Regions from separate parts of the Lysinibacillus sp. NPDC056185 genome, predicted to be linked through region 2. Evidence: predicted binding sites of a transcription regulator. Region 2 holds the regulator's gene; each other region holds the start of a gene.

Region 1 (7,200 bases), on a different contig from region 2:
CCAGCTTTCTGGGATGATCAGCAAGGGGCACAGGTAATCATTAATGAGAGTAATGGCTTAAAGGCAACAGTTAATGAGTATAAAGATTTATTGGAAACGTATGAGAACCTAGATATGACGCTAGAACTATTGCGCGAAGAGCCTGATGAAGAATTGCAGGAGGAGCTAGGCAATGAATTAGTAGAATTCCAGCAAAAAATGGGCGATTTTGAGCTGCAATTACTATTAAGCGGTCCATACGATCAAAATAATGCGATTTTAGAGCTGCATCCAGGAGCAGGTGGTACGGAATCTCAGGATTGGGGCTCAATGCTGCTTCGTATGTACACACGCTGGGCGGAAAAACGTGGCTTTAAAGTCGAAACAGTTGATTATCTTCCAGGCGATGAAGCAGGGATTAAATCTGTAACATTGTCCATTAAGGGTCATAATGCTTATGGCTATTTGCAAGCAGAAAAAGGTGTCCATCGTTTAGTACGTATTTCACCGTTTGACTCTTCTGGTCGTCGTCATACATCGTTCGTTTCTTGTGATGTCATGCCTGAATTCGATGACAATATTGAAATTGATATTCGTACAGAGGATTTAAAAATTGATACGTATCGTGCAACAGGTGCAGGTGGTCAGCACATTAATACAACAGATTCAGCTGTTCGTATTACGCACATTCCAACTGGTACTGTCGTACAATGTCAGGCAGAACGTTCACAGATTAAAAACCGTGAAAAAGCAATGACGATGTTAAAAGGGAAACTCTATCAATTAGAGATCGAAAAGCAGCAGGCACAGCTAGATGAAATCCGTGGTGAACAGAAGGAAATCGGCTGGGGCTCACAAATTCGTTCATATGTATTCCATCCATATTCAATGGTGAAGGATCATCGTACAAATGAAGAAACAGGTAATGTAGGAGCAGTGATGGATGGCGATGTAGATCCATTCATTAATGCATATTTACGTTCAAAAATCGGGTAATGAAAGCCCCTCAAAGGCACAATGAAACTGTGCTTTTGAGGGGTTTTTTAGTTTGATAGACCATTCAAATTAAAAAGGTGGATGATACGGAGTGTCTTGGCTAATCTCCTTACGTTCATTCATGTAATGTTTATAAAGCATCGATGCATTGACAAATTGCTTGCTAATCGAAGCATATTGAATAGGTAGCTCAATCTGTTTATCATTTTTCAGTGTAACGATACAACCCATTTTACTCGGTACAATATTCGAAATGGCGTGAAGTCCAATCCAAATATTGTGGATAGAGTTAGGAGAATACGTTGGTAGGAAAATACAAGGATAACCATAATCATAAGCAACAACGATTGGAAGCTTATGTTGATTGCCGAAAAAGCGTTTGGCGGAATGTCTTGCTGCTTCATAGGTTGTTCCTAGTGAGATACAAGATTTTCGTAATATATGCATTGGTTTCCGTGTGGCGATCAGCTCATTATGCTTATCAATTACCCTTGTGAAAATTTTAGAGTCATACTGCATTGGCTGAAGTAAATAGGTGTTGAAAGACATTAAATATCCATTGATGTAGTTTGATGACATCTATGTAAACCTCCTTTTTCTATTTGTTACTGAAGTGTAGAACACAAATTTAAATTCTGAAAATATAGATAAAAAGAGAAAACCGTTGATATATCAAGCGATTGTATAGAGAAATTGCTTGAAATTGCACGAGATTAATAGTAAATCGAAGTGATTTTCAGTTCTTAAGCATTGCATTTTAATTTCAATTTTCTTATAATTTAGAAAAGGATCGAGGTGAGATCGTTGGATAAATATTATTCGTATACAGATTTTCTGAAAGCCGTTGGTCAGTCTAAGAAAGTTGATGAGGCAGAGAAATTATTAAACGAGATTTATTTAGATTTATTTTTAAATCATATCCAGCGTATGCATCGTGAAGAGCAGCTCATGGTTCTGATAGATAGAGCACTCGATGAAAAAGATGAAAAGGCATTTCATCTATACGCAGCCGAACTAGTAATTTTACACCAAGATGCAAGTGAATAATATGACGAGCCCGCTCTCCGCTTATTGGAGAGCGGGATTTTTTTGCTATTTTTGTTCTAGCTGATCTGATTTACTGGCAACCCGAGCAGATATTCATTCCATCTGATCAGATCTACCGTCAACCCGAGCAGATATCCGTTCCATCTGATCAGATCTACCGTCAACCCGAGTAAGCTAAACGTTCCATCTGATCAGATCTACCGTCAACCCGAGTAAGCTAAACGTTCCATCTGATCAGATCTACCGTCAACCCGAGTAAGCTAAATGTTCCATCTGATCAGATCTACCATCAACCCGAGCAGCTAAACGTTCCATCTGATCAGATTTACCGTCAACCCGAGCAGATATTCATTCCAGCTGATCAGATTTACCGTCAACCCGAGCAGCTAAACGTTCCATCTGATCAGATCTACCGTCAACCCGAGCAGATATCCGTTCCATCTAATCAGATCTACCTGCAACCCGAGCGGATATTCATTCCAGCTGATCAGATTTACTGGCAACCGAGATCCCTCTAAGTTAGGGCATTTACATTTACCCATCTCGATTAGCTAACATTTGGAAAGGGTAATCTATTTATAGATAGGTTGTAATTAGTACATACGTTCTATCACGATCACCTTAAATATAGCATACGGAAAAATTTTTACAAACATTCGTTCGTTAAATGTTCGAAATTTTAATAATGCTATGCTAAAATATATGTATCAAATTGGTAGGAAAGGACGGGGACATGTGTGCAAACATTTGATTTACAAGCGCCATATACGCCTAATGGAGATCAGCCACAGGCAATTGCGGAATTAGTGGAGGGTGTCCGTGCAGGTAAACGTCATCAAACGTTGCTCGGTGCAACAGGAACAGGAAAAACGTTTACGATTTCTAATGTCATTAAACAGGTAAAAAAACCGACGCTTATTATGGCACACAATAAAACATTAGCGGGTCAATTATATAGTGAATTTAAAGAGTTCTTCCCTAATAATGCAGTTGAATACTTTGTCAGCTACTATGATTACTTTCAGCCAGAGGCCTATGTACCGCAGACGGATACTTATATCGAGAAGGATTCAAGCATTAATGATGAAATTGATAAGTTGCGTCACTCTGCAACATCTTCATTATTCGAGCGTGATGATGTCATTATTATTGCATCCGTGTCCTGTATTTATGGTCTAGGTTCTCCAGAAGAATATCGTGAAATGGTCGTATCGGTACGGACTGGAATGGAAATTGAACGTAATCAGTTGCTTCGAAAATTGGTCGATGTACAGTATGAGCGTAATGATGTGAGTTTTACACGTGGTACGTTTCGGGTACGTGGCGATGTAGTGGAAATATTCCCTGCATCCCGAGACGAACAATGTATCCGCGTGGAATTTTTTGGGGACGAGATCGATCGAATTCGCGAGGTGGATGCGTTAACTGGTGAAATATTAGCGGATCGTGATCATGTAGCTATTTTCCCAGCATCCCACTTCGTTACGCGAGAAGAAAAAATGCGAAAAGCCATTGAAAATATTGAAAAAGAGTTGGAGGAGCGTCTAGCTCATTTACGTGCAGAGGATAGATTATTGGAGGCACAGCGTTTAGAGCAACGTACTCGTTATGATTTAGAAATGATGGGTGAAATGGGCTTTTGCTCAGGTATCGAAAACTACTCGCGTCATTTAACATTGCGTGAAGCGGGGGCAACTCCATATACGCTACTTGATTATTTCCCTGATGATTTTTTACTTGTTGTCGATGAAAGTCACGTTACTTTGCCACAAGTTCGAGGGATGTATAACGGTGACCAAGCACGTAAAGGTGTGCTAGTTGAGCATGGTTTCCGTTTGCCATCAGCACTAGATAACCGACCTTTACGTTTTGAAGAATATGAGAAACATATACATCAAGCTATTTATGTATCGGCAACACCTGGCCCGTATGAGCTTGAGCATACTCCGGAAATGGTGCAGCAAATTATTCGTCCAACTGGGTTGCTTGATCCACAAATTGAGGTACGTCCTATTGAAGGGCAAATTGATGATTTAATCGATGAGATTCAAGGTCGTATTGCTCGTAATGAACGAGTGCTCGTGACGACATTGACGAAAAAAATGTCAGAGGATTTATCAGCTTATTTGAAAGAAATGGGCTTAAAGGTGGAGTACTTGCATTCAGAGATTAAGACGCTAGAGCGAATTGAAATTATTCGCGAGCTGCGAAAAGGTACTTACGATGTTTTAATCGGCATTAACTTATTGCGAGAAGGGCTAGATATTCCTGAGGTTTCCCTTGTGGCGATTTTAGATGCTGATAAGGAAGGATTTTTACGTTCAGAGCGTTCATTAATTCAAACGATTGGACGTGCCGCGCGTAATGCCAATGGTCATGTCATTATGTACGCAGATAATATGACGGATTCGATGAAAAAGGCGATTGAGGAAACGAAGCGTCGTCGAACACTGCAAATGGCGTATAACGAAGAGCATGGCATAACACCGAAAACGATCGTTAAGAAAATTCCTGATGTTATTCGTGCGACACAGGTAGCTGAGGAAGAAGAATCCTATGTAACGAAGGCTACAAAAGGTAAGAAGCTGACGAAGGCGGAAAGAGATCAGTTACTTGCCACTTTAGAAGTAGAAATGAAGGAAGCGGCAAAAGCACTCGATTTCGAACGTGCTGCTGAGTTGCGCGATACAATATTTGAATTGAAGTTAGAAGGGTGAATGGCTTGTGAAAAATACTGAAATAGTCGTGCAGGGCGCACGAGCACATAATTTAAAAAATATTAATGTCACAATTCCACGTGATCAACTAGTCGTGCTAACAGGTTTATCAGGCTCAGGGAAATCATCATTAGCTTTCGATACGATTTATGCCGAGGGGCAACGTCGTTATGTAGAATCCCTTTCAGCCTATGCCCGTCAATTCCTTGGTCAAATGGATAAACCAGATGTTGATGCAATAGAGGGATTATCTCCTGCTATTTCAATCGATCAAAAAACGACGAGCCGTAACCCACGTTCTACAGTTGGGACAGTAACGGAAATCTATGATTATTTACGTTTGCTATTTGCGCGCATCGGGAAGCCTATTTGTCCGAATCATGGTATTGAAATTACGTCCCAAACGATTGAGCAAATGGTCGATCGTTTATTAACTTTTCCAGAAAGAACGAAAATGCAGTTGCTTGCTCCGATGGTATCAGGGCGTAAAGGAACGCACGTAAAGCTACTGGAAGATTTAAAAAAGCAAGGCTTTGTTCGGGTACGTATTGACGGTGATCTACGAGATTTAGATGATGCGATTGAACTTGATAAAAACAAAAAGCATTCAATCGAAGTAGTCATCGATCGTGTTGTGATGAAGGAAGGTGTCGCAGCACGTCTTAGTGATTCCTTAGAGACAGCATTACGTTTGGCAGACGGGCGCGTACTTGTTGATGTGATGGAGCATGAGGAATTATTATTTAGTGAGCATCATGCTTGTCCATTATGTGGATTTTCAATAGGTGAGCTAGAGCCTCGCATGTTTTCATTTAATAGTCCGTTTGGAGCTTGTCCGAGCTGTGATGGCTTAGGCTCGACACAAGAGGTAGATCTTGATTTAGTAGTGCCAGATTGGGATCGTAGTTTATTAGAGCATGCTATAGCACCATGGGAACCAACAAGCTCTCAATATTACCCACAATTATTAAAGGCTGTATGCGATCATTATGATATCCCAATGGACGTCCCAGTAAAGGATCTTCCGAAAGAAAAAATGGATAAAATTTTATATGGTTCTGGTAAAGAGAAAATCCATTTCCATTATGAAAATGAGTTTGGCAATGTGCGAGATCAAATGATTGAATTCGAAGGTGTTGTCCGTAATGTTGAACGACGTTTTAAGGAGACAACGTCTGATTATGTGCGTGAACAAATGGAAAAATATATGGCGCAGCAAGCATGTCCATCTTGTAAAGGCTATCGTTTAAAGCCTGAAACATTAGCAATAAAACTAGCAGATAAACATATTGGTGAAGTTACACAGTATTCAATTCAGGAAGCTGATACATTTTTCAAAGAACTGGATTTATCAGAAAAGGATATGAAAATTGCTCGACTTGTTTTACGTGAAATTGAAGAACGACTGGGCTTCCTTGTCAATGTAGGGTTAGATTATTTAACGCTAAGTCGAGCAGCAGGGACGCTTTCAGGGGGAGAAGCTCAACGAATTCGCCTTGCGACACAAATCGGCTCGCGTTTAACGGGCGTTCTCTATATTTTAGACGAGCCATCAATCGGCTTGCATCAACGTGATAATGACCGTCTTATTAGTACACTGCAAAATATGCGTGATATAGGCAATACGCTAATTGTTGTCGAACACGATGAAGATACAATGCTGGCGGCTGATTACCTCATTGATGTTGGTCCTGGTGCAGGTGTGCATGGCGGTCAAATTGTAGCGGCAGGAACACCGCAGGAAGTAATGGAAAATGAAAAGTCATTGACGGGGCAATATTTAAGTGGCAAGAAGTTTATTCCATTGCCAATTGAGCGACGCAAACCGGATGGACGCAAATTATCGATTAAAGGTGCCAAGGAAAATAATCTTCGAAACGTGAAAGTTGATATACCACTTGGCTTATTTGTTGCCGTAACAGGGGTTTCTGGTTCAGGTAAATCGACGCTTATTAATGAAATTTTATATAAATCATTGGCTCAAAAGCTTAATCGTTCGAAAGTGAAGCCAGGAGAACATAAAGAAGTAACGGGGATGGAAGAGCTCGAAAAGGTTATTGATATTGACCAATCACCAATCGGTCGTACACCTCGCTCTAACCCTGCTACGTATACAGGCGTTTTCGATGATATTCGAGATGTTTTTGCAACAACAAATGAAGCAAAGGTACGTGGCTATAAAAAAGGTCGCTTTAGCTTCAACGTTAAGGGAGGCCGCTGTGAGGCTTGTCGTGGTGACGGTATAATAAAAATTGAAATGCATTTCCTACCAGATGTTTACGTGCCGTGTGAAGTCTGCCATGGAAAGCGTTATAACCGTGAAACGCTTGAAGTGAAATATAAAGATAAGAGCATTGCAGATATTTTAGATATGACGATTGAAAATGCAGTCGTATTCTTCGAAAATATTCCGAAAATCCAACGTAAGCTACAAACGATCGTGGATGTAGGATTAGGCTAT
Region 2 (7,200 bases):
ACCATTTGGATTTCCACGATTAGATAAATTGTTTTCTGGGCGATAGCCATTTTCAACGGCACGACGCATGCCACGACGTATTTTAGCATTATGGATTCTGCGCTGGTACTCCTCCACGATTGCTAAGATTTCTAGGAGCATCGTATCCATTTCATTTAATTGTATTGGCCCCTCGTCTCGCATAGAAAAAACATCAGTTTCAGTTTTCTGCAATAAATGCAATACTGCCATTCGAGCATTCCCACGTCCTAAGCGTGTTTCATCCTGTACAAATAATGCTTCTATCTCTTTTTCTTTAATGAAATCGAGCATTTCTAGTAAACCTTCACGTTCCACATCATAACCGCTATGCTTGTCCTTAAAAACATGCTTGACTTCGTAGCCCTGTTCTTTAGCATAGCGCATCAACTCCTCTTGCTGACGCTCCAACGAGGAACTTTGTGTCTCTTTTTCTGTACTCACACGGCAATAGACAACAGCCGATTGTTGATTCATCATCATTTTTCGTTTCTCGCAATTTCAATTGAATTTATAGGATAGGATTGGTCACCCACTACTGGAATCACTAGGGATTTGCCTGCAATAATTTGTATGTTCGATAATTCATTTTCTGTTTTCACAAGCTTAATCCATTCATCCGTTTTCATTTTACCACGGTATTGATCGGCTAACGACCATAAGCTATCACCATGTGCGATTTCAATTTCTGTGTACGTTACATCGCCTGGGTCTGTTATAAAAAGGTATGCCGCAAAAAGTAGACAAGCTCCTAATAAAGTTGTAATATGTGGATTTTTCTTTAACCAGTTCATGTTTAAAACCCCTTTTCTAGAATGTTTGTTCGGAATATATGTTCTCATATTAATACGAACAAACGTTTTTGTCAAACACTTTTCGAACCTATGTTTGCTTAAGTGTTCGCATTCTGTTATACTATTAATAAGTAGAATGATTAAAAAAAGAGGTGAGCCATTATGAAAAAAGTTTCGAAAAGACAAGAGGCCATATTAGATTTCATTAAAGAAGAAGTACGAGCAAAGGGGTATCCACCTTCTGTACGTGAGATTGGTGAGGCAGTTGGACTTGCTTCAAGCTCAACAGTTCATGGGCATTTAGCTCGTTTAGAACAAAAAGGCTTGATTCGACGCGATCCAACTAAACCACGTGCTATTGAAATTTTAGAGCCAGAGGATTCTATTCAAAAGCAACATGTTATTCATGTCCCATTAGTTGGGAAGGTTACTGCAGGTTCTCCAATAACTGCTGTTGAAAATATCGATGAATATTTCCCACTACCAGATATTTATGGTACAAGTGAAGATCAATTATTTATGCTAGAAATTATGGGTGAATCAATGATTGAAGCTGGCATTTTAGACGGAGATTTAGTAATTGTTAAACAAAAAGCAACAGCTGATAATGGTGATATTGTCGTAGCAATGACTGAAGAGAATGAAGCAACCGTAAAACGTTTCTTTAAGGAAAAAAGTCATTTTCGTTTACAGCCTGAAAACTCAACAATGGAGCCAATTATCGTAGATCAAGTTTCTATTTTGGGACATGTTGTAGGTCTATACCGTCGTGTACATTAAAAGTATCTCAATTTTAAAATATAAAAAGAGGATATTATGTTCACAAATGAGCATATACCTCTTTTTCTTATGTTTTGAGTGCTATTTTATACACTAAAAAAGAACCCACTTTACAATGGATTCCTTACACCTAGCATTGTATTCATGTTCATCACGAAGGTTATCTTAGCCTTGGATAAAAAATAATGCTTATAAAGTTTTATGCCTCTACTTTAAACTTTAAACTTGCCTTTACAAATGCAGCAAATAGTTTCTTTGATACTTCATCTCCTGCAATGGCTAGCTCTTCAGGATGCCATTGTACTGCTAGACAAAATGGTAAATCAACATGCTCTACCGCTTCAATGATACCATCACTTGATTTTGCTACCACTTTCAACTTTTCTGCTACTACATTTATTGCCTGATGATGAAATGAATTCACAGCAATTTTTTCTTCCTCAATAATCGTTTTTAATAATGTATCCGGTGTTAAATTTACATAATGTGTTGCAACACCTCGCGCTGCTTGTTGCACATGCTTTATTAATTTTTTACTATGATACTCACTTTCAATATCCTGATAGACTGTGCCTCCAAACGCAACATTTAGTATTTGAAGCCCTCGACAGATTCCGAGAATCGGCATTTTCCGAATATTGGCTGCATTAATTAAAGCAAGCTCCACTGAATCTCGTTCAGGATGAACCTTCCCTAATTTCGGTGTAGGTTCTGCGTCAAAGAGGAATGGATGTATATCATAGCCACCCGAAAGTAATAATCCGTCCGTCAATGATAAAATTTGTGCTACATCCTCTTCAACGCCAAGTGGAATTATAAGTGGAACTCCCCCTGCTTCAATTATACTTTTGCTATATGCAGCATTTAATCTTGAGGACAAATCATCCTCCGCAAAAGCCGTTATTCCGATAATTGGTTTCACCCTATCCCCTCCATGATCTTTATCTTGCAATAACTGCCTGTAAAAGCCAAATTGGTGAAGACTATTAATCATTGAAGGAATCCATCACTGATTAATTACCAAAACCCAAGATACCAATTCATCAACGCATCCCCATAGAAATAGATGATAATAGCTGCAAGAGCAATAGAAGGTCCGAATGGTATAGGCGTTTTCCTTCCCTGTCCGCGTACCTTTAATACAATTATGCCAACAATCATGCCAATTACCGCCGCTACAAATAGCGTCAGAATTGTATGTATTGTCCCGAGTACGAGACCAAGTAAAAAGAATAATTTAATATCACCACCACCCATTCCACCTCTTGATAGAACAGCTATACAATATAATATGCCAAAACCTACGACAGCACCAACTATACTGTCCCACCACGGTGACAAAGGAGATATCACGCGTCCAAAAACTAGCAATGGTAAAAAGAATAATAGCACCTTATCGGGAATAAGCATATACGCAAAATCCGACACAACAATAATGACTAATAATGAAATAAATAATAGCGCTACAAAAAATTCTGCACTAAAGCCTAATTTCCAATAAGCGAAAGCAAATAATAGGCCTGTTATAAGTTCCATCAGTGGATAAATCCAAGAAATTTTTTGCCCACAGCTACGGCATTTTCCACCTAAAAATAAATAAGAAAAAACAGGCACCAAATCAAGCGCCGTCAACTGTCTCTTACAAGAAGTGCAATGCGAGGGTGGACGCACAATGGACTCCTTCAAAGGCACCCGTAAGCCAACCACATTAAAAAATGAGCCAAGAACAAGCCCAAATATTAAAACTGTAATTGTATAAGCAATTTCCATTTTATGTCCTCCTATACTAATAGACGCCCATACATTTAAGTATGCGCGCCATTTAGATTATTGTTGTCCTTCATAATAGAACGTCGTTACTTGTATGGTTGCTTTTAAGGTTGAATCAGCGTCCTCCTTGAATTTCGCTTCTTCACCCGTTAATGTGAAATCGATCGCATCAATTTTCATCACACGATCAATTTTTTCAATCTCTTTTATAAACTCAACCATTGCTTTATTATCCATTGCGACAACATCAATATCAAATGTTACTAGTTTTAATTCCGTTGGTAAGGAATCTTTAGTAAAAGTAGCAGTTGGTATTTTATCTTTCACTTCAGGAGTTTCATCATTCTTAGCAACAGCTTGTTCATCCGCTTCAGTCGCAGATTGCTCTGTATCAGCCTGTTCCTCAGAATTTGTCGAGTTGGGATCTGTAATAGTAGAATCCGCTACGAGGGAATCATAATTATTAAAGTCCATAGCTTCTACCCGTGTTCCCGTCACCACTTCTATCTCTTCAATATTTCGAATGACTTCATCAATAGCTCGAGTTTGAGGTACTTTTTTACGCAATGTTAAGTTACTTGTACTATTAGATTTGCCATTCTTTTCAAGTAAAGCAATCTGCTCCTGAATAGTAGATATTTCTTGTTGAATGGCATTATTTGAGCTTTCTTTCGCATCTACTTCTTCTAATTGAGGTGTTACTATATAGTAATATAACGCAAATAAAATGGCTGCAATGAATGCTGTTAAGATAAGAATCGTTGAATTTTTACTACTTGTCATGATTCTCTACCTCCAGCAAGAAATTTAAAATCAATTCCTAATGTAATAGTTGCCGAATAACGTGGTACGTCCTTAAACTTGTTCTTTGCACTTTTTTCCTCTTGGTTTCCAATAGCAACATCAAAATTAGAAATAGTATCAACCTGTATATCATTGAAATAGAGGCTTGCAGTTAGCTTTTCTAAATAAGATGATATAGCTGACATCGTTTCAAAATCAGCTGTAATTTCAACCTTTTTCTCACCAAATACATAGTTCCTTAAATACGTTTGCTCTGGTAATAATACTTGTGTTTCATCCATTAAAGGTGTCACAGGATAGGATACATTTTCCACAAATTGTACGGATTGCTCCAATGAGCCTTGGTTCGCATTTTGCTTACCATCTAACTCCATTTGAATTTGTTCTCGTTGCGATGAAAGCTCCACTTCCTGTGCACTTAATTTTGTAAGATCACTTTTTGCTTGGAAAAACAAGAAAATCATATATCCTACTATCATACCAATAAGAATAATAAATACTACATATATTAAAGTAGGTGTTGAATGCTTCTTCTCCAAATTCGGCAAGAGGTTAATTTCTGGTACCATCAGTTAACCTCCTTTAATGCAAGTCCAATTAAGCTTGCAAATTTCTCTGAAAATTGAGGGAAAGATTTTTGAATAACTGAATCATTTAACATAATAATTGGTGTCGAAAAATTATTTTCTAAAAACTCTTTAATGGTAGGAAGTAGTGGATTATCTCCTAAAATGATAATCTCATCTACACTTTTCTCACCTTTATGTAAGGAAAACTTAAAAAAATTCATAATACGATCGATTTCAAGCATTTGATCGGTAAGAATCATACGATACTCATCTTCGACTTCTGAATGATAAGAAAAACGATACTCTTCAATCTCTTCATGCTTCCATTCCGATAAATCTGTATCAAATGATTGGTATCGTAAAAACTCCAGTTGACCAAATGAAAAAATACTTATCGACAATTCATTGATTGACCAATCCGCTATTAAATAAGTTCGATTGTCCTTTATTAACTGCAAATACTCTAACAGACGAATATTACACAATGCTCGAATATCAGCTGCTTGTGGTTCTAATGTAGCATCGAGTAAAAGTCCAATCATTTTAGAAACTTCTTCTGAAGGTGCTGCAAATAGCATGGCCTGTCCATCACTAGGATTTGGGTCATACACATCAATAAGAGGCTCTTGAAATGGAAGATGAATGGAATGACCAAGTTCCATCTCTACATAACCTTTTAATTCATTCCACTCTATATCATCAGGATGCTCAAAGCTCTTTAACAAAACGGAAGTATCCGGTACAAAAATACGCGCATTTTGCTTTTTACCAGCCCATTTTGCCACATCATTTTTCATTACATCAAACAATTCCATTTCATCATGAATAACAGATCCTTCAACAATTCCCTGTGCTAACGGCATTTCATAGCCTTTCCATTGCGACGGATCAGCACCTTTTGCCACAATCGCACGCAATATATAATCTTTTATTTCAATCGACACATGCGATTTTTTCTTTTTTGTAAACATATGAAAAGATGCCTCCTTTTGAACTTAAGCTCTAATAATTAACCATCCATTTCCCAACCAGAAGCGTAAATTAAACTGCGCTTCTGAGTAGGTTGGGAGGGTTACTTACCCTCTAGTTTTTCTTTCAATTTTTCCTCTGTTTTTTCAGTATCTTTTATTTGATATTTAGTTCCCTTAATTTTATCGAATTTATTGAATGATGCTAATTTCCATTCTTTTCCATCATAAGTGACTGAATATGCTACACTAGCTCCTCCAGTAACTCCATCTACATAATCTGCTATTTTTGTTTGATCACAAGGGTTAGTTGCAGTACCATCACAAACGCCATCCATTTTAGCAATTTTTGCTCCTGAGATAATATTTAATCCCTCTGAAATTATTGCTTTGTCTCGAGAATTATTAATAATATTCCCAATCGCAGGAATTGCTATAGCTGCAATTATTGCTAGGATAACAATTACAGCTAATAACTCGATAAGCGTTAAACCTTTTTGATTTTTTAATAATTTTTTGTTTAAGATTTTTTTGAACATCACTGTTCCTCCTTATAAATTGTTATGATTAGTCCGAAAACATGTACACCTATTACTACTGCAGTCTTTTCTATACCACCCCCTTTAAAGTTAGTACGCTTACATATTTTCGTATAATGCGAACATTGGTAGGAAAATTGCTGCGACAATTACACCAACAACCGCTGCTAAAACTAGTATCATCAATGGTTCAATGAGCGATTTTAATGTATCAACGGAACGATCTACCTCATCCTCATAGAAATCGGCGATCTTCTCGAGCATATAATCAAGAGAACCTGTTTTTTCCCCGATAGATGTCATTTGGGTTACTAACGGAGGAAATAGCCAACTTTTTTCTAATGGCTCAGATAAGGTACCGCCTTTTTCTAGGTTATCTCTTGCCTCCAGTACAACTTTCCCTACAACTGGATTCCCTACAACCTTTTCGACAATTGTAAGTGCCTGTAGAATTGGCACTGAACTACTGAACAAAGAAGATAAGGTTCTAGTCATACGAGCAATTACATTTTTTTGCATTAAAATACCAAATACAGGCATTCTTAATAATACATAATTTACATTGTAATGAAATTGCTTATTATTTTTATAGAAAAATCTAAATAGAAGAATGGATAATAAGAGAATCCCAATTGCAAAATACCAGTATGCTATTAACCAATCCGAAATACTGACAACAATGACAGTTAAGATCGGCATTTCTATGTCCATTTCATTAAAAGTAGCCATAAATGTCGGAACGATAAATACCATTAGAAACATACCTACTGCGATTGTCAGCACCGATAAAATAGCCGGATATGCCAATGCTGATTGTACTTTCTTCTTAATTTTAAATTGTTTTTCCAGTGTCCCTGCTAAACGCTCTAAAGTCTCATCGATATTCCCTGTTGCCTCACCTGAACGCATCATATTAACAAACATTACAGGAAAAACCTTTGGATGTTTGGCCGCTGCG
Region 3 (7,200 bases), on a different contig from region 2:
TCATAAGATTGAATTATTTTTTGAATAGTTTTCAATGTTTCATAAAAGTCCTCGTACTTCTCTATGCCGATATCATTGATAATTCTTTCTTGGATATCTTGCCAAATTGGAGCAGCCTCGTTTAATTTTTCAACCCCTTTATCAGTTAGTGTAATGACCTTTGCTCGAGCATCTTGCGGATCTCTTGTTAAATCTACATAGCCATTTTGCTTTAACAAGTTAATATTACGTGTAATGGTTGTTTGATCGAGTAGCAAAATTTCACCTAGTCGACTTATGGAAACTGATTGTTGATGATCGATATTTGCTAGCATTGAGTATTGAGTAACTTTTAAGCCAGTGGGCTGTAGTAATTTATCATACAATTGTGTCACGACTCGTGTTTTTTTTCGAAGGTTTGCACATACACATATTTGTGTGTAATCTATATTATTCATTGCTCCGTACCCCTTTTCGAGTTGGTTCAATATAATAGTAGCCCTATTGATTTATTTTGTTAAGTTGGAAAATGTTTCTTGACAGTAATAAAAGTGATTACTAAGATTATATATGTATATACATGTTTCCGAAAGGCATTTACTCCAGTAATATATGCATATACATGTATTGAGCTGCAATCTTTTAAAAATTTTTTTAAGAAATGAAGGTGTCAAGATGAAACGTATTCATTATAGCTGGTTTATTTTAGTCGTAACCTTTTTCTCAATTATTGTTGCAGGGATTACAATGTCATCATCAGGGGTATTTATAGACTCCTTTGAAAAAGAATTTAATTGGGATCGATCTTTAATTGCCTTAGCTTTTGCAGTGAGTCTATTTTTATATGGTTTTTCGGGTCCTTTTATGGCGGCATTACTAGAAATAGCGGGTTTAAAGAAAATGATGCTAGGTGCGATGGCTACATTATTCATTGGCATGATGCTTACGCTTTTCATGACTCAATCATGGCAGTTAATCGTTATATGGGGCGGTATTATTGGTTTAGGAGCAAGTCTTTTTTTAACGGTGTTAAGTCCGTATGTAGCCAATCATTGGTTTGTGAAAAGTAGAGGGTTGGCAGTTGGGATTTTAACGGCGAGTACTGCAACAGGGCAGTTAATTCTCTTACCCTTATTGGCGATTATTATTGAACATTATTCTTGGCGATGGGCGATTGGATTAATTCTCATTTTAAGTATTGTTATGTTCATCACTATTTCAATATTTATTAAAAATAAGCCACAGGATATTGGGATTCTTCCTTATGGAATGGAAGAAGATTTAGAAATGCAACAAGAGGATCATAAGAAAAATCCGATTAGTAATGCTTTTAATGGTTTATTTGAGGCAATAAAGAAGAAAGAATTTTGGTTATTAGCGGGAAGTTTTTTTATTTGTGGACTTTCAACTAGTGGATTAGTGGGTACTCATTTTGTTTCATACTGTATTAGCTTTGGTGTCCCTTTCGTAACCGCTGCATCCTTTCTTTCTTTTATGGGAGTGTTTAATCTTGTAGGCACTACTTTATCAGGGTGGCTGTCTGATCGTTTTGATAATCGATGGTTATTGTTTTGGTATTACCTTTTAAGAGGAACGTCTCTCCTTTTACTTCCATATGCATTAATGCAAGGGTCGTTCACTTTACTGACAATCTTTACAATATTTTATGGATTAGATTGGATTGCAACAGTGCCTCCAACGATCAGTATTTCTAGACAAATTTTTGGTACAAATAAAAGTGGCATTATTTATGGGTGGATTTTCGCATCTCATCAAGCAGGAGCTGCAGTTGCTGCCTTTGGTGGAGGCCTCATCTATAAGTTTTTCAATTCATATACTTGGGCCTTTTTCCTTGCTGGGATGTTCTGTGCATTGGCAAGTTTATTTGTCATCATCGTGAAAAAACAAACACCTTATCATGCCAATACTTGATAATTAGCTACTCGCTTTGCTTAAGGTGAGACTCTTGTTGCTATCGTCGTTTCTTAAAATTTTATCAACGATTGGCATTTTACAGCAGTGAGCCGTTCCTCCGAATTTGTTGTTGCTGCGCTACGCTTTCGCACAGAAAATATTTGTTGCTGCCGCTACGTTACACTTCGCTTTCGCACAGAAAATATTTGTCCAGGTTATATTGGAATTCGCCGCTAAAAGTGTAAGTTGCGCCGCTAACCAAGCAAAGAACGCCGCAAACCCCCGAAATTGCGCCGCCTACCAAGTAAAGAACGCCGCAAAACCCCGAATTTCCGCCGCTATCGCTTTCACGCAGATGAGACCCTGAAGCGGCTCATTGGGCGCCCACAGGAAAGCGCCCAGTTGGAACGGAAATCCCCCCTCGTTATACCGAAAAGCCATACTTTATTTAACACGACACCTTAATTTCATTGAAGCAATAGTTATCACAACAAAAAGTTGAAGCCAGTATCATATCGCTTTCAACTTTTTTTATTAAAAAATTTTTTGACATCAACCAAACAAAAGTTTATAATGTAAACAAATATAATAAAAGGTGATGCTATGAATGAAAGAGAACAGGCGGTCCTTGCATTAATTCGCCAGAATCCGTTTATGTCTCAGCAAGAGATGGCAGATAAGATGAAGCTATCTCGACCAGTCCTTGCTAATTTAGTGTCGAGCTTAACGAAGCAAGGGAAAATTGTAGGTCGTGCATATATTTTGCCTGAGGAAAATGAAATTATTTGTATCGGTGGAGCCAATCTTGACCGAAAATTTCATGTAAAAGGGAATGTCCAATTCGGTACTTCCAATCCTGCTAGCTCTTCATTTAGTGTAGGTGGTGTTGGCCGAAACATTGCTGAAAATTTAGGTAGATTAAATCATCAAGTAACATTGCTGACTACTGCCGGCAAAGATGCTGATTGGCAAGTGATCCAAGAAGCTTCAGAGCCATTTATGAATTTACGTTATGTGGAGCAGCTACCTGACGCTTCGACGGGTTCCTATACTGCGGTTATGGATGAGCAGGGCGAGCTAGCACTAGCAGTAGCAAATATGGAAGTATATGATCTTTTATTGCCAAGTTTGCTAAAAAAACATGAGGCAATGCTCATGAATGCGGGCTGCTTTATTATGGACTTAAACTGTCCAAAAGAAACAGTTGCTTACATACAGCAGGTTGCGATTGCCCGTGACATTCCATTTGTCATCGTACCGGTATCTTCGCCCAAAATGAATCGATTACCGGATACGTTACAAGGGGTAACATGGTTTATTTGTAACACAGATGAAGCTGAGACGATTGTAGGTCATAAAATCGAAAACTCAGCACACTACGAAAAGGCTTTACAGCAACTTCTTACATTAGGTGCTGAACATGTAATTATTACAGCGGGTAGCAAGGGTGTGTATGCAGCTTCCACTACAACGAAGCCAAGTCATTTTACAGCTAAAGCTGTAGAAAAAATTGAAGATGTAACAGGTGCAGGAGACGCCTTTGTCAGTGCTGTAATCCACAGCTGGCTTACTGGGCAATCCTTTGCAACATGTATTGATGCAGGCTTAACGAATGCCAAAAATACGCTTGCATCCCCATATACAGTAAGACCTGAGCTATCAGTTGATTTGTTAAACAATGAAATGGAGGAATAACAACATGAAAGAATTCATCGTATTATCAGAAGAAGTAAAAGCAGGACAAGCAAAAGGCTTACCAATCGTAGCATTAGAATCAACAATTATTTCACACGGAATGCCATATCCACAAAATGTTCAAACAGCACGTGAAGTGGAACAAATTGTTCGTGATAATGGTGCAGTACCAGCAACTATTGCATTAATCGATGGTAAAATTAAAATTGGTTTATCAGATGAAGAACTTGAAATGTTCGGTAATGCTCAAGGCGTAGCAAAAGCATCTCGTCGCGACTTAGGCTATCTTTTAGCATCAAAAAAATTAGGAGCTACAACTGTAGCTGCAACAATGATTTGTGCGGAGCTAGCTGGTATTGAAATTTTTGTAACTGGCGGTATTGGTGGCGTACACCGTGGTGCTGAAACAACAATGGATATTTCAGCAGATTTAGAAGAATTAGCACAAACAAATGTTGCTGTAATTTGTGCGGGTGCTAAATCAATTTTAGATATTGGTTTAACTTTAGAATATCTTGAAACAAAAGGTGTACCAGTTGTTGGATATGGTACAGATGAGCTACCAGCATTCTACACACGTCAAAGCGGTTTTGATGTCAACTTCAAGATTGATACACCAGAGGAAGTGGCAGAAATGCTACGTGCAAAATGGCAATTAGGCTTAAAAGGTGGAGCTGTCATTGCTAACCCAATTCCAGAGTCTGAAGCACTTGAGCATTCATTCATTACAGGAATCATTGAAAAAGCTTTAGTAGAAGCAGAAGAAAACGGTATTCAAGGTAAAAACGTGACACCATTCTTACTTGGAAAAGTGAAAGAATTAACAGAAGGTAAAAGCCTGGATGCCAATATTGCATTAGTAAAAAATAATGCAGTAGTTGGGTCAAAAATTGCTGTAGCGTTTAATAAATAAGTAACAACTATGATACGATAAGAGAGACTCTTTGCGAAATATTGCATTCGCAAAGGGTCTTTTTATTCATTTAGGAGAATATTTTTCCATTTTTCACATTGTTCACGAGAATAACTAAACAAAATGACACAGTTACTTTACAATAGCCCATAAAATTTTATACAATTAAGTTTATATCTAATCTGAAAAATTTGACGAGCAAGGTGGACATGTTATGGCGAAAGAGCAAATTTTGACTCCCGAGGACGTTTTTGAGTTAGTCAAATCCTACATGAATGATGAAAATGTCGCATTCGTGAAAAAAGCATATGAATTAGCAAGGGATGCCCATATTGAGCAATTCCGAAGCTCAGGTGAACCGTATATTATTCACCCTGTGCAAGTAGCTGGAATTTTAGCTGAATTACAAATGGATCCTGAAACAGTTGCAGCTGGTTTTTTACATGATGTTGTCGAGGATACGGATTTTACGCGCGACGATTTGGTTCGTGAATTCGGCGAAGAGGTTGCGATGCTTGTAGATGGTGTAACAAAGCTGGGGAAAATTAAATATTTATCTAAAGAAGCGCAACAAGCAGAAAATCATCGAAAAATGTTTGTAGCTATGGCGCAGGATATTCGTGTCATTTTGATTAAACTGGCAGACCGCCTACATAATATGCGCACGTTAAAGCATTTACCAGCCGAAAAACAACGCCGTATTTCTAAAGAAACGCTTGAAATTTTTGCACCACTTGCGCATCGTCTTGGGATTTCGACTGTTAAATGGGAGCTTGAGGATACGGCACTTCGTTATTTAAATCCACAGCAATATTATCGCATTGTCAGTCTTATGAAGAAAAAACGTGATGAGCGTGAGGCCTATTTAGATAATGTAATGGGTGAGATGAAGTCACAGCTTACAGATGTTGAAATTGAAGCAGATATATATGGTCGCCCAAAACATATTTACAGTATTTATCGTAAAATGGTGTTACAAAAGAAACAATTCAACGAGATTTATGATTTATTAGCCATTCGTGTACTTGTCGATAGTATTAAAGATTGCTATGCCGTACTTGGGATTGTGCATACATTATGGAAGCCAATGCCTGGACGTTTTAAAGATTATATTGCGATGCCAAAACAAAACCTATATCAATCCCTGCATACAACAGTAATTGGTCCTTATGGTGACCCATTAGAAGTTCAAATTCGTACGAAAGAAATGCATAAAATTGCCGAGTACGGGATTGCAGCGCATTGGGCGTATAAAGAAGGTAAAAAAGTTGATAATGAAAAACAAAATGTCGACCAAAAATTAACGTGGTTCCGAGAAATTTTAGAATTCCAAAACGAATCTTCTAATGCTGAAGAATTTATGGAATCTTTAAAATTTGATTTATTCTCTGATATGGTCTATGTATTCACACCTGAAGGAGATGTCATTGAATTACCAGCAGGCTCTGTACCAATCGACTTCGCATATCGTGTGCATTCAGAAGTTGGGAATCGTACAATTGGCGCGAAAATCAATGGTAAAATGGTGCCACTTGATACACCGTTAAAAACGGGAGATATTATTGAAATTTTAACGTCTAAGCAATCATTTGGTCCGAGTCGCGATTGGCTAAAAATTGCCCAATCCTCACAGGCGAAAAATAAAATAAAGCAGTTTTTCAAACGTCATCTTCGTGAGGAAAATATCATCAAAGGTAAAGAGATGATAGAAAAGGAAATCCGCGCACAAGGTTTTGACGTAAAAGAAACAATGTCAGCGGACAATTTGAAGCGAGTATGCGAAAAATTCAACTATACAAATGAAGAAGATTTATATGCAGCTGTTGGCATGAATGGCATTACAGCTCAGCAAGTTGTTAATCGTCTAGCGGAAAAACGTCGCAAAGAGCGTGAACAGGAAGAAGCGCTAGAGAAAATTGAACAAAAAATGAAAAACCCTATTCCGCAAAAACGTACGGAATCGGGTGTTATCGTAAAAGATATCGACAATATGCTTATTCGACTTTCACGTTGTTGTACGCCAGTTCCTGGAGATGAAATTGTAGGCTTCATTACGAAAGGAAGAGGTGTTTCAGTGCACCGTGCGGACTGTCCAAATATTCAAGTTGATGATGAGCAGGAGCGCTTAATAGAAGTTGAATGGGAACATGGACTAACTCCAGAGAAAAAAGAATACCCTGTCGATATTGAAGTTTCGGCCTTCGATAGACCAGGAATTTTAAATGAAATCATGCAAATTGTTAGCGAAACGAAAACGAATATTTTAGCAGTGAGTGGTCGTGCAGATCGTGATAAAATGGCAACGATTCATTTAACGATTTCGATTTCAAATATTTCGCATTTGCATAAAGTAGTGGAACGTATTAAGCAAACACCTGATATATATTCAGTACAACGTGTTATTAACTAATTAGGATGGTTAGGCAGTAGCAACTTTGTTATGTACCGAAAATGGAACTTCTGGTGCATACAATAGGAGAATTGAGGTTTTAAAAAATGAAAGTAGTTTTACAACGTAGTAAAGCAGCCTCTGTTACGGTTGACGGAAAAGTAACGGGTGCTATTGATAGCGGTTATGTTCTTCTGGTTGGCATTACACACGGGGATAAGCAGGAGGATGTTGAATATTTAGCGAAAAAAGTAGCAAATCTCCGCCTTTGGGAAGATGCTGATGGAAAAATGAATCATTCCATTTTAGA

The links. Region 2 encodes LexA, which represses DNA repair genes until DNA is damaged. Its sites were predicted from a motif close to CGAACATATGTTCG; they were not measured.
Region 1: uvrB (excinuclease ABC subunit UvrB) is a predicted target of LexA. The motif match lies at 2,672-2,685, and genes of this name have one in related genera.
Region 3: ACMZ42_RS08380 (carbohydrate kinase) is a predicted target of LexA. The motif match lies at 2,451-2,464, and genes of this name have one in related genera.

The regions. Positions count from the first base shown of each region.
Region 1 is NZ_JBLLLQ010000025.1:9,763-16,962, reverse strand. Features, by position in the region: one part of gene prfB (peptide chain release factor 2) at 1-975, shown strand, start outside; gene ACMZ42_RS20245 (competence protein ComK) at 1,045-1,554, opposite strand; gene ACMZ42_RS20240 (IDEAL domain-containing protein) at 1,780-2,022, shown strand; gene uvrB (excinuclease ABC subunit UvrB) at 2,760-4,739, shown strand; gene uvrA (excinuclease ABC subunit UvrA) at 4,747-7,200, shown strand, end outside.
Region 2 is NZ_JBLLLQ010000004.1:28,331-35,530, forward strand. Features, by position in the region: gene ACMZ42_RS05550 (recombinase family protein) at 1-501, opposite strand, end outside; gene ACMZ42_RS05555 (LysM peptidoglycan-binding domain-containing protein) at 498-812, opposite strand; gene lexA (transcriptional repressor LexA) at 975-1,592, shown strand; gene ACMZ42_RS05565 (gamma-glutamyl-gamma-aminobutyrate hydrolase family protein) at 1,792-2,514, opposite strand; gene ACMZ42_RS05570 (prepilin peptidase) at 2,610-3,362, opposite strand; gene ACMZ42_RS05575 (potassium transporter) at 3,420-4,145, opposite strand; gene ACMZ42_RS05580 (PilN domain-containing protein) at 4,142-4,735, opposite strand; gene pilM (type IV pilus biogenesis protein PilM) at 4,735-5,706, opposite strand; gene ACMZ42_RS05590 (prepilin-type N-terminal cleavage/methylation domain-containing protein) at 5,808-6,242, opposite strand; gene ACMZ42_RS05595 (type II secretion system F family protein) at 6,342-7,200, opposite strand, start outside.
Region 3 is NZ_JBLLLQ010000006.1:110,863-118,062, forward strand. Features, by position in the region: gene ACMZ42_RS08370 (MarR family winged helix-turn-helix transcriptional regulator) at 1-437, opposite strand, end outside; gene ACMZ42_RS08375 (MFS transporter) at 655-1,911, shown strand; gene ACMZ42_RS08380 (carbohydrate kinase) at 2,497-3,588, shown strand; gene ACMZ42_RS08385 (pseudouridine-5'-phosphate glycosidase) at 3,593-4,501, shown strand; gene ACMZ42_RS08390 (RelA/SpoT family protein) at 4,716-6,911, shown strand; gene dtd (D-aminoacyl-tRNA deacylase) at 6,998-7,200, shown strand, end outside.